3 regions of the Terribacillus sp. DMT04 genome follow, and region 1 is predicted to be linked to each of the others. Evidence: riboswitches for the same ligand, from Rfam matches in the RefSeq annotation. Region 1 holds a riboswitch; each other region holds the start of a gene.
What was found. Region 1 has a riboswitch for S-adenosylmethionine ahead of metX (homoserine O-acetyltransferase MetX). Riboswitches for the same ligand answer to the same signal wherever they lie in the genome.
Positions count from the first base shown of each region.

Region 2: it holds a riboswitch for S-adenosylmethionine, as region 1 does, so the genes downstream of both, ssuE (NADPH-dependent FMN reductase) here and metX (homoserine O-acetyltransferase MetX) in region 1, are expected to answer to the same signal.
Region 3: it holds a riboswitch for S-adenosylmethionine, as region 1 does, so the genes downstream of both, KS242_RS05100 (M20 metallopeptidase family protein) here and metX (homoserine O-acetyltransferase MetX) in region 1, are expected to answer to the same signal.

Region 1 is NZ_CP077639.1:2,428,714-2,431,981, forward strand. It holds gene KS242_RS12860 (PLP-dependent aspartate aminotransferase family protein) at 1-265, opposite strand, end outside; SAM riboswitch class I at 340-447, opposite strand; gene metX (homoserine O-acetyltransferase MetX) at 449-1,516, opposite strand; SAM riboswitch class I at 1,591-1,702, opposite strand; gene KS242_RS12870 (ammonium transporter) at 2,342-3,268, shown strand, end outside.
Region 2 is NZ_CP077639.1:1,396,312-1,399,579, forward strand. It holds gene murD (UDP-N-acetylmuramoyl-L-alanine--D-glutamate ligase) at 1-14, shown strand, start outside; gene spoVE (stage V sporulation protein E) at 85-1,188, shown strand; SAM riboswitch class I at 1,363-1,469, shown strand; gene ssuE (NADPH-dependent FMN reductase) at 1,558-2,109, shown strand; gene KS242_RS07525 (MFS transporter) at 2,123-3,268, shown strand, end outside.
Region 3 is NZ_CP077639.1:932,323-935,590, forward strand. It holds gene KS242_RS05095 (ABC transporter substrate-binding protein) at 1-607, opposite strand, end outside; gene KS242_RS05100 (M20 metallopeptidase family protein) at 620-1,816, opposite strand; SAM riboswitch class I at 1,926-2,031, opposite strand; SAM riboswitch class I at 2,225-2,327, shown strand; gene KS242_RS05105 (methionine biosynthesis PLP-dependent protein) at 2,406-3,268, shown strand, end outside.

The sequences.
Region 1 (3,268 bases):
CCATTCCGGAAGCAACTCCAACAGCAGCGACCCCGTCTTCCAACAATGCAATTCGTTTTTCCAGTACATCTACGGTCGGATTTCCAATACGAGAGTAAATATTGCCAGGCTCATCCAAAGCGAATAAGCGCTCTGCGTGGTCTGTGTCATGGAACAAGTACGAAGTCGTCTGATAAAGCGGTACCGCTCTGGAACCTGTTGTCGGATCTGGTGCTTGACCGCCATGTAATGCTAATGTCTCTGCTTTGTATACGGAATTTGTCATTTTGTCATTCCTCCAATTTTTATCGTAATGAAAAAAGCAGCTTCGGATAAGAAGCTGCTCTTTAGGCATTAAACTTCTTATCTTTCAAACTTTTGCTTGCTGGATGTAGCACCTTCTAAGCATTACTGCTTGCAGGTTGCCGGGCTTCATCGGACCAGTCCCTCCGCCTCTCTTGATAAGCTATTATGAAATTTTCATTGGCTGCTGAAGCACTTCTCGAATATGATGTCCCCATTTCTCAAACTCGAGCAGAAAACCATCATGTCCGTAAATCGTATCAACGCATACATGTCGTCCTTCAGGAACTTCTGCTGTAAACGCAGCAATGTCCTCTGATGGGAATAAAAGATCCCTTGAGAATCCGAAGGTCAATACAGATGCCTTCACTTTGCTGGCAGCAGCCTTCCATCCGCCTCTGCCTCTGCCAATGTCATGACTGTTCATTGCTTGCAATAATGTTAGGTAGCAGTTAGCATCAAATCGGCTGACAAGCTTTTCGCCTTGATGATTGAGATACGATTCAACTTCAAATTCACTGTTAGTTCCAGAGGATGCCGCACGGCGGAAGCGTTCATTGTATTGATGATCAGATCGGTACGTGATCATGCCGATCATCCGCGCAATTGCCAGTCCGGCAGCTGGCTTCTTGTCTGCCGTATATTTGCCATTATTCCAATCAGGGTCAGAGATAATAGCAGACTTGGCAATGTGATTATAAGCCATTGCGTAATCACTCACATAAGGTGTTGCTGCTAGCGGGATGAGTACATCCATAAACTCAGGGTACATAATGCCCCACTCCAACACCTGCATACCGCCCAGTGACCCGCCAATTACTGCTCGCAAATGGGTAATTTTCAGTTTGTCTAAGACAAGGCGCTGGACATTCACCATATCCCGAATCGTAATCTGCGGAAAATCCGCCGCATACACTTGATCATTTACAGCATTTCTTGATAAAGAACTTGTCGTCCCATTACATCCGCCTAATACATTGCACGCTATTACTTGGTACGTACTCGTGTCAACATATCCGCCGGACTGAAGCAATCCGCTCCACCAGCCAGGCTCAGATGCAGTACCTTTTGCAAACTGATCTCCTGTGAGTGCATGACAGATTAACACTGTTTCTGCGTCTGATGGGCCGCTTCTTTCATAGGCTACTTCTACACCCGAGAGGCATTCACCTGATTCAAGCTTCACATCTCCAATGTTGATTTTGCCTGCATAATATGACTGTGCAGTCTTCATTTCAGTACGTTTGCCTCCCATCAAATAAAAAAGCCACCCTGAGAGGACAGGGTGGCATATGTACCGTCATGTCTCTCTCATCTCTAAAGTGTGTGTACACTTTCAGGAATTAGCACCTTAGAAGCATTGCTGCTTATAGGTTGCCGGGCATCGTCGGGCCAGTCCCTCCGCCTCTCTTGATAAGAGTTCTATTTATTTGTTAAGAGGATTGTAGCATGAGTTTTTTTCATCGTCAACTATGTATTCTGAATTTTTTGCCAGAAAAAAATGTTCTATAATTTGGACGCCCCGCATCGGCAGCTGCCAATGCGGGGCTAAAATGTAACTTTTCTATTGTTAGTGGAGAATGCTTTCTGCAAACTCCTGCCGCGGTACTTTTTTCTACATGGTAGTTTTACTTATACGATACAATCCCTACCTCTATTGCATCCTCACGGCTCCAAGGCCGCTCCAGTCTGAATAAGTACTTCTAATTAAACTATAGCAGAACGCCAGAGATCTTCGCGTAAGTTACTTAAAAACGAAGACGTAAACTATTCTATCACGCTTTACAATAAATGTAAAGCCTATCATGCAGCATCTCTCCGCAGCTACTATGCTATTCCCTTTTCCTCCGCTTCCAAACCAATTCTAATTCAATTTTTTTAGCACCACCCCCTTTTCGTAACTTTATATGACAGAAATGCTGAAAACACTCACATAACTTGGTCAGAAATATTCACGTAAGATAACCTCACAAGTTTGTTACATTTTTTCGTCTGGCACTTATAATGAGAAAAGATTCAAATTTTCAAACAATTAAAGAAAACACAGGGGGTAGAGAAAATGGATATGGCTAACACGGTATTCATGTTTGTCGCAACTGTACTTGTATGGTTGATGACACCAGCACTTGCACTCTTCTATGGCGGTTTAGTAAGAAGTAAAAATGTACTGAGCACAGCGATGCACAGTTTCACGACACTGGCGATAGTCTCCATCATTTGGATTGTGGTTGGCTTTTCCCTGGCCTTCTCACCAGGTAACGGAATTATTGGCGGATTAGAATATTTCGGATTGAATAACGTTGGGTTTGAACCTGCGGAAGGTCACACAATTCCTTTTAACTTATTTATGATGTTTCAGATGACATTCGCTATCCTGACAACAGCAATCGTGTCTGGCGCCTACGCCGAACGTATTCGTTTTCCAGCATTCATTTTATTCACAGTACTTTGGGTTCTCATCGTTTATTCACCGCTTGCACACTGGGTTTGGGGCGGCGGCTGGATTGCAGAAATGGGCGCACTTGATTTTGCGGGCGGGAACGTTGTCCACATTTCATCTGGTCTTGCTGGCTTGGTTGTCGCACTCGTTATCGGCAAACGAAAAAATGCCGGCGCTACCGCACCACATAACCTTATTTTCACGTTAATCGGCGGTGCACTGCTTTGGTTCGGCTGGTTTGGATTTAATGTCGGAAGTGAACTAGCTTTTGATGATGTAGCAATGTATGCCTTCATAAATACGAATACAGCAGCTGCATCTGGTGTACTCGGCTGGATGATTATTGAATGGGCTGTGAACAAAAAGCCGACTTTACTGGGAGCTGTATCTGGTGCGATTGCTGGTCTTGTCGCCATTACTCCAGCGGCCGGGTTTGTATCACCGATTGCCAGCATTCCAATCGGCTTTATCGGCGGCATCGTCTGCTTCTGGGGCGTTGGCTGGCTGAAAAAGAAACTAGGCTATGACGACGCCTTGGATGCCTTC
Region 2 (3,268 bases), 1.0 Mb from region 1:
ATACATTAGAGTAGGGGCTTGTCCTGCTCAGCCGCTTCGCTGCATGCGGACCCCCAATTCCAATCAAGGAAATGGGGTTTTTCTTTGCGTAAAAGTAATCTTCCAAAGACGGACTGGCTGTTGCTATTCTCTATTGGTGGTTTGCTGACAGTCGGTATCATTATGGTTTACAGTGCTTCAGCAATTTGGGCGGGTTATAAATTCGATGACAGTTTCTTCTTTGCCAAGCGACAGTTGTTGTTTGCTGGAGTAGGGCTGGCTGCCATGCTGCTCATCTCCAGGGTGCATTATGAGAATTGGCGCCGATATGCGAAAGTGCTTCTGCTGATTTGTTTCCTTTTGCTTATTGCTGTGCTCATACCAGGTATCGGAATGGTGCGGGGCGGAGCACGAAGCTGGATTGGAATCGGAGCATTCAGTATTCAGCCTTCTGAATTTACGAAGCTAGGCTTGATCATCTATTTAGCCGTCTATCTATCAGCCAAACAGAAGTATATTACTTCCTTGAAGCAAGGGTTTCTTCCTTCGCTGCTGCTTGTCTTTACCGCATTCGGAATGATTATGCTTCAGCCTGACCTTGGAACAGGCGTAGTCCTTGTACTCACCTGTATGGTAATGATTCTCGTTAGCGGGGCGAGGATTTCCCATTTTGTCGGACTAGGCGTGCTGGGAGCAGGGGCTTTTGCAGCCTTAATCTTGTCAGCTCCTTATCGAATTAAGCGTATAACCGCTTTCTTGGATCCTTGGGAAGATCCGCTGGGAGAAGGGTTCCAAATCATTCAATCGCTGTACGCTATTGGACCAGGAGGGCTTATGGGGCTAGGTTTAGGAAACAGTTTGCAAAAATTCTTTTATTTACCTGAACCGCAAACAGATTTTATTTTTGCTATTTTGGCCGAAGAACTTGGTTTCATCGGCGGAGCTGGTGTGATGCTTTTATTCCTGCTGTTTTTGTGGCGGGGAATTCAAGTTGCGCTGCGTGCACCTGATGGATTCAGCAGTCTGCTAGCCCTAGGGATTACAGGGATGATTGCCATCCAGGCAATGATAAATATCAGCGTCGTCACCGGATTGATTCCTGTGACCGGCATAACCCTACCATTTTTAAGTTATGGAGGGTCCTCGCTGACACTGACCTTAAGTTCTGTCGGGATACTACTGAATGTGAGCCGGTATAGTAAGCTTTAGTTTTCTCTATTAGTTTTCGTTTCAAAGTTAGCTGTGTAGATTCCTTCTTAAGTTTGCCTCAAGTAAAAGTGCTTTTCCCTTACTAAATGAGTAAAGCGCTATTTTTAAAATATTTGCACAATTGCATTGACTTTCCTTTCCAGCCCACGTATCATGTAAATTAATTTCATATAGTTCTTATCAAGAGAAGCCGAGGGACTGGCCCGTTGAAGCTTCAGCAACCTCTGACACTGTCAGAAAGGTGCTAAATCCAGCAAGATTAATTTCTTGGAAGATAAGAGTGCGGACGATTTCTCAAAGCTCTCTTTTCTTCGGAAAAGAGAGTTTTTTTCGTTTCGTCACTCTAACCCAAAAAGGAGGAGAAGAAACATGACCGACATTATTATTTTATCTGGCAGTCCATCACGAAAGTCGAGGTCGCTGCTGGCGGCTGCTTATGCAGGTGAGCTGGCGAAGCAGCAAGGCTACACAGCAGAGGTAATCAGTATTACTGATTTTAAACCAGAGGATTTAGTTTATGCGCGATTTGACAGTCCTGCAATTGTGGAGGCTGGCAAAGCAATTGAGACTGCGAAGGGTCTCATTATTGCATCGCCGGTTTACAAGGCTTCTTATACAGGGGTGCTGAAGGCGTTACTGGACGTGCTGCCTCAAGGTGCTTTTACGAACAAACCTGTACTCCCGATTATGACAGGTGGAAGCCCAGCACATCTGCTAGCAATTGATTATGCATTAAAGCCGCTTATCGCTAATTTAAAGGGAGAGTCCTTGCAAGGCGTTTATATATGTGATCAGCACATTTTGAAAGACAATCCAACCGAGCCAATTACCGAAAAAGAAACAGCCGCCAGATTAAGGGAGCAGTCGAATCACCTTCTCGAAGCGATTCGGCGTAATGATGCTGTTAGCTTAGTGAAATAAAGGAGGAGAAGTAATGCGGATTCTGTTAGCGGAAAAGAAGTTGTTCGGAATGCCGATTCAAATTATCGGCGGGCTGCTTGCAATACTGTTGTTTATGACTGGTGACGGAATTGAGCAGGCATTTTTATCAAAGTATGTTGTCGACATAGGTTTTTCTGCTAATCAATCTGCCATTATGTTCAGCGCTTATGGCATTGTACTTACATTTGCTTCTTGGCTTGCCGGAGTACTTGGTGAGGTAATTGGCCCGAAAAAAACAATGCTGTTAGGTCTCCTTACATGGGTGCTTTTTGAAATAGGCTTTCTCTACTTCGGTCTGTATTTAGAAAGTTTTTCAATGATGGTGCTTATGTATGGGCTGCGCGGGTTCGGATATCCTTTGTTTGCTTTTGCTTTTATCGTGTGGATTGCTTATCGTACCGAAAAGCACAAGCTGGCAACGGCTATGGGTTGGTTTTTCTTTATGTTTGCAGGCGGGATCGGGTTCCTTGGTTCGTACTACCCTAGCATTTTGCTGCCACTTGCCGGTGAAATGGCAACGCTGTGGAGTTCACTTATCTGGATTATTATCGGCGGTGCTTTAGGTGTGCTTCTTGTCGATGATAAAGACCGGCAGGGGATTAAGATTCAAGACCAGGTGAAGGGTAATAAATGGGCAGAAGCATTGAAAGGAATTACAATTCTATGGGAAAGTCCGCGTGTTGCAGCAGGTGGTTTGCTGCGTGCTATTAATACAGCTGGCTGGTATGGATTTGTTGTTGTGATGCCAGGCTTCTTCACTAGTTTCTTGGATATTACCACAAGCCAGTGGCTGCAGCTCTGGGCTGTCCAGTCTGTAAGTAATATGGTGGCAGGGGTATTATTTGGTATGCTCGGTGACCGAATCGGCTGGCTTCGGGTAGTTCGCTGGTTTGGCTGTGTCGGTGCAACTGTTTGTTCTTTGCTTTATTACTATATTCCGGTTGCATTTGGGGCGAATATCCCTATGCTCCTGCTGAACGCCATTCTTTTTGGAGCAGCTATTGCAGCTTTTGTACCGCTGTCAGCCATCTTGCCTACACTGGCACCGGCCAATCGAGGCGCAGCCATCTCTGTTCTTAATTTAGGTGCAGGAGCCAGTCAGTTTATCGGACCAGTACTTGTTGGTGTGCTTAACAAT
Region 3 (3,268 bases), 1.5 Mb from region 1:
ATTGGAATGGTCCAGTACCAATAAACTGTTCATTTGTCAGCGGCTGCTCACCTGCTGCTTCGGCAATTTCAGCCGGGATGACAATTGCAGAAGCTTTTGGTGCAGCTAGGTCTGTCAGTAAAGATGTATACACGTCATTTAGTGTAATAACAATTGTTTTATCGTCTGTTGCTTCAATAGAACTGATATGGCTTGATGCAATTTTTCCGACAGAAGATACCTTTGTCCAGCGATCAAGAGATGCTTTTGCGTCATTAGCGGTGACATCTTGGCCGTTGTGGAACTTGAGACCATCACGAAGGGTGATCGTGTAGATTTTCTTGTCATCACTTACTGTATAATCTTCAGCTAGTAACGGTCGGGCCTGATAATCTTTATCTAATGCGAATAATCCTTCATAGATATGCCAGCCGATCTTTCGTGTAGCACTTTCACCGGAATACATCCAGTCCAATGTGTCAGGTTCTGAGCCCATCGCAACATTTAATTCGCCGCCTTCGACAGGTTCTCCGCTGCCGCCGGCCGAACTGCTGCTGGAATTGCTGGAGCAGCCGATTAGTGCAATTGCTCCTATTAATCCAAATAAAATAAGTGCGAGTTTCTTCAAGTTAATTCCTCCTTAGCTTCCTAATACCGAGAATACGATTTTTGTAAAAGCTTTTTCTGTCATGAGCAGGGCGCGTTCATCGATGTCAAACTTCGGATGATGGTGCGGGTAATGCGTGCTCGTATCTTCGTTGCGAGAGCCGACTTTAAAGAAGCTGCCCGGCTTCTCTTGTAAGTAATAAGCAAAATCCTCTGCACCCATGCCGGTTTCAAACGGTATAACCTGTTCTTCACCAAACTCTTCCGTAAATAGCTGTTTGAGCAAAGCTGTTTCTTCTGGGTGGTTGTAAAGAGCAGGGTAACCGTTCAAGTAATCAATAGAATACGTTGCACCAAAGCCACTCGTAATCCCAGCAACAATTGCTTCAATTTGCTCTTGTACTTGCTGACGGATACCGGCATTAAAAGTCCGGACTGTACCCTCAATTCTTGCGGTGTCTGGAATGACGTTGAACGCTTGACCGGACTGGAAAACACCAAGTGTTACGACGGCTGATTCCAACGGGCTGACGCGACGGCTGACGATTTTTTGCAGCGCGCTGACAATATCACTGCCAATAACAATTGGGTCAACTGTTTCTTGCGGTGCTGCGCCATGACCGCCTTTGCCTTGAATGGTAATCGCAAATTTATCGACAGCAGCCATCTTGAAGCCTTCGCCAACATTTACTTTTCCTACCGGAGAAGCAGAGTTGAGGTGAGCGCCATACACATAGTCGACCCCTTCAAGTGCGCCATCCTCAATCATCGCTTTTGCACCGCCTGGCGGAACCTCTTCGGCTGGCTGGAATAGAAATACTACTTTCCCCTTGAGACTATCCTTTTGTTTGAAAAGCGCTTTAGCGGTTCCGAGAAGTGCAGCCGTATGACCGTCATGTCCGCAAGCATGCATCACACCGTTTGTTTTAGAACGATAAGGAACAACTTTTTCGTCATCGATCGGCAACGCATCAAAATCTGCTCGCAAGGCGATTGTCGGCCCCTCTGTTTTTCCTGTGAGCGTGGCAACAATCCCATACCCGCCAACATTTGTCTTGATATCTTCATAGCCGAAACTTTGCAGTTTGTCAGCAATGAACTTGGCAGTCTCGGTTTCTTGGAAACTTAATTCCGGATGCTGGTGCAGGTGTCGCCGCCATTCAACAACCTCTGTAAAATTGGTTTCTAAGTCATTATGTACATCTGCTAGTGTTGTTGTATTTGTTTCCATTCTCTACCTCCTATAAAAATCTTGATATATCCAATCAAATTAATCGGGATTGTTTGCAAAAAAAATCCTCTTCAGATAGAAGAGGAGGGATGATGTCGTAATTCCGCTCTTCTTATCTTCAGTGTGTATCACACTTGGAATTAGCACAGTGCTGGTGTTAACAGCCTGCTGCTTTGGTTTCGACGGGCCATTCCCTCCACCAATCTTGATAAGAAATATCAGTTGTAAGAAACAGAATAGACGGAAAACTCTAGATTGTCAATCCTCTTTTTATACATACTTACGAAATTGCCAGCTGATGCTAAAAATATCAACAAAGAAAGTTTAATTAGCAAAAAAGTTCTAAAAAATATATTGACTGCTATTTTTTGTATGTTAGAATAACTTTAATATTAAAAATTAAATAATTTCTTATCAAGAGAGACGGAGGGAATTGGCCCTGTGATGTCTCAGCAACCAGTCGAAAAGACCCGGTGCTAAATCCAAAAGGTATCTGCCTTAAAGATAAGAAGCTGATTCGGTAATTACTGAACCTTCTTCCTTTTTGGGGAGAAGGTTCTTTTTTTTGATTAGAAGGGTGAGAAGCAGGATGAAAAACAACTTGGAAACAGCATTCGTACAATTAGGAAATCGCAGTGATCGTACAACAGGAGCAGTAAATCCGCCTTTGTATCTATCAACTGCTTATGCGCATCCGGGAATTGGCGAATCAACAGGTTATGACTATACACGTACGAAGAATCCAACTAGAACGGTACTTGAAGAAGGGTTTGCTGAGCTGGAGAAAGGTGATCGCGCCTTTGCATGCAGTTCAGGGATGGCAGCCATTCAATTGGTTTTATCTTTATTTCGCAGCGGCGATGAACTTCTTGTACCAGAAGATATATATGGCGGCACATACCGGCTGTTTGATTTCTATGAAGAAGCATACGACATAAAGCCGATCTACTCCCCATTTCGGACGGTGGAAGAGACTGCAGCTGCAATTACAGCAAATACAAAAGCCATTTTCCTTGAAACACCTACAAATCCACTTATGCAGGAGTTTTCAATTGCGGCTTACAGCGAATTAGCAAAGAATCATAATTTGCTGCTGATTGTCGACAATACATTTTTAACCCCATTTTTGCAGCAGCCAATTAAAGATGGAGCAGACATTGTTATTCATAGTGCAACGAAGTACATTGGCGGTCATAATGATGTGCTCGCCGGATTGGTTGTCAGCAAAGGCATAGAGATATCCGATCGTTTGGCGGTGCTCCATAATGGTGCAGGTGCCGTACTATCACCGCTGGATGCCTGGCTGCTCATTCGAGGGTTGAAAACATTGCCGCTAAGAATGCGGCAGCATCAATCCAATGCAGCGCGGATTGCTGCTTATCTCGAAGAAGAGCCAAAAGTGAAGGATGTCCTATACGCAGGAAAAGGCGGGATGCTATCGTTTCGTGTCCA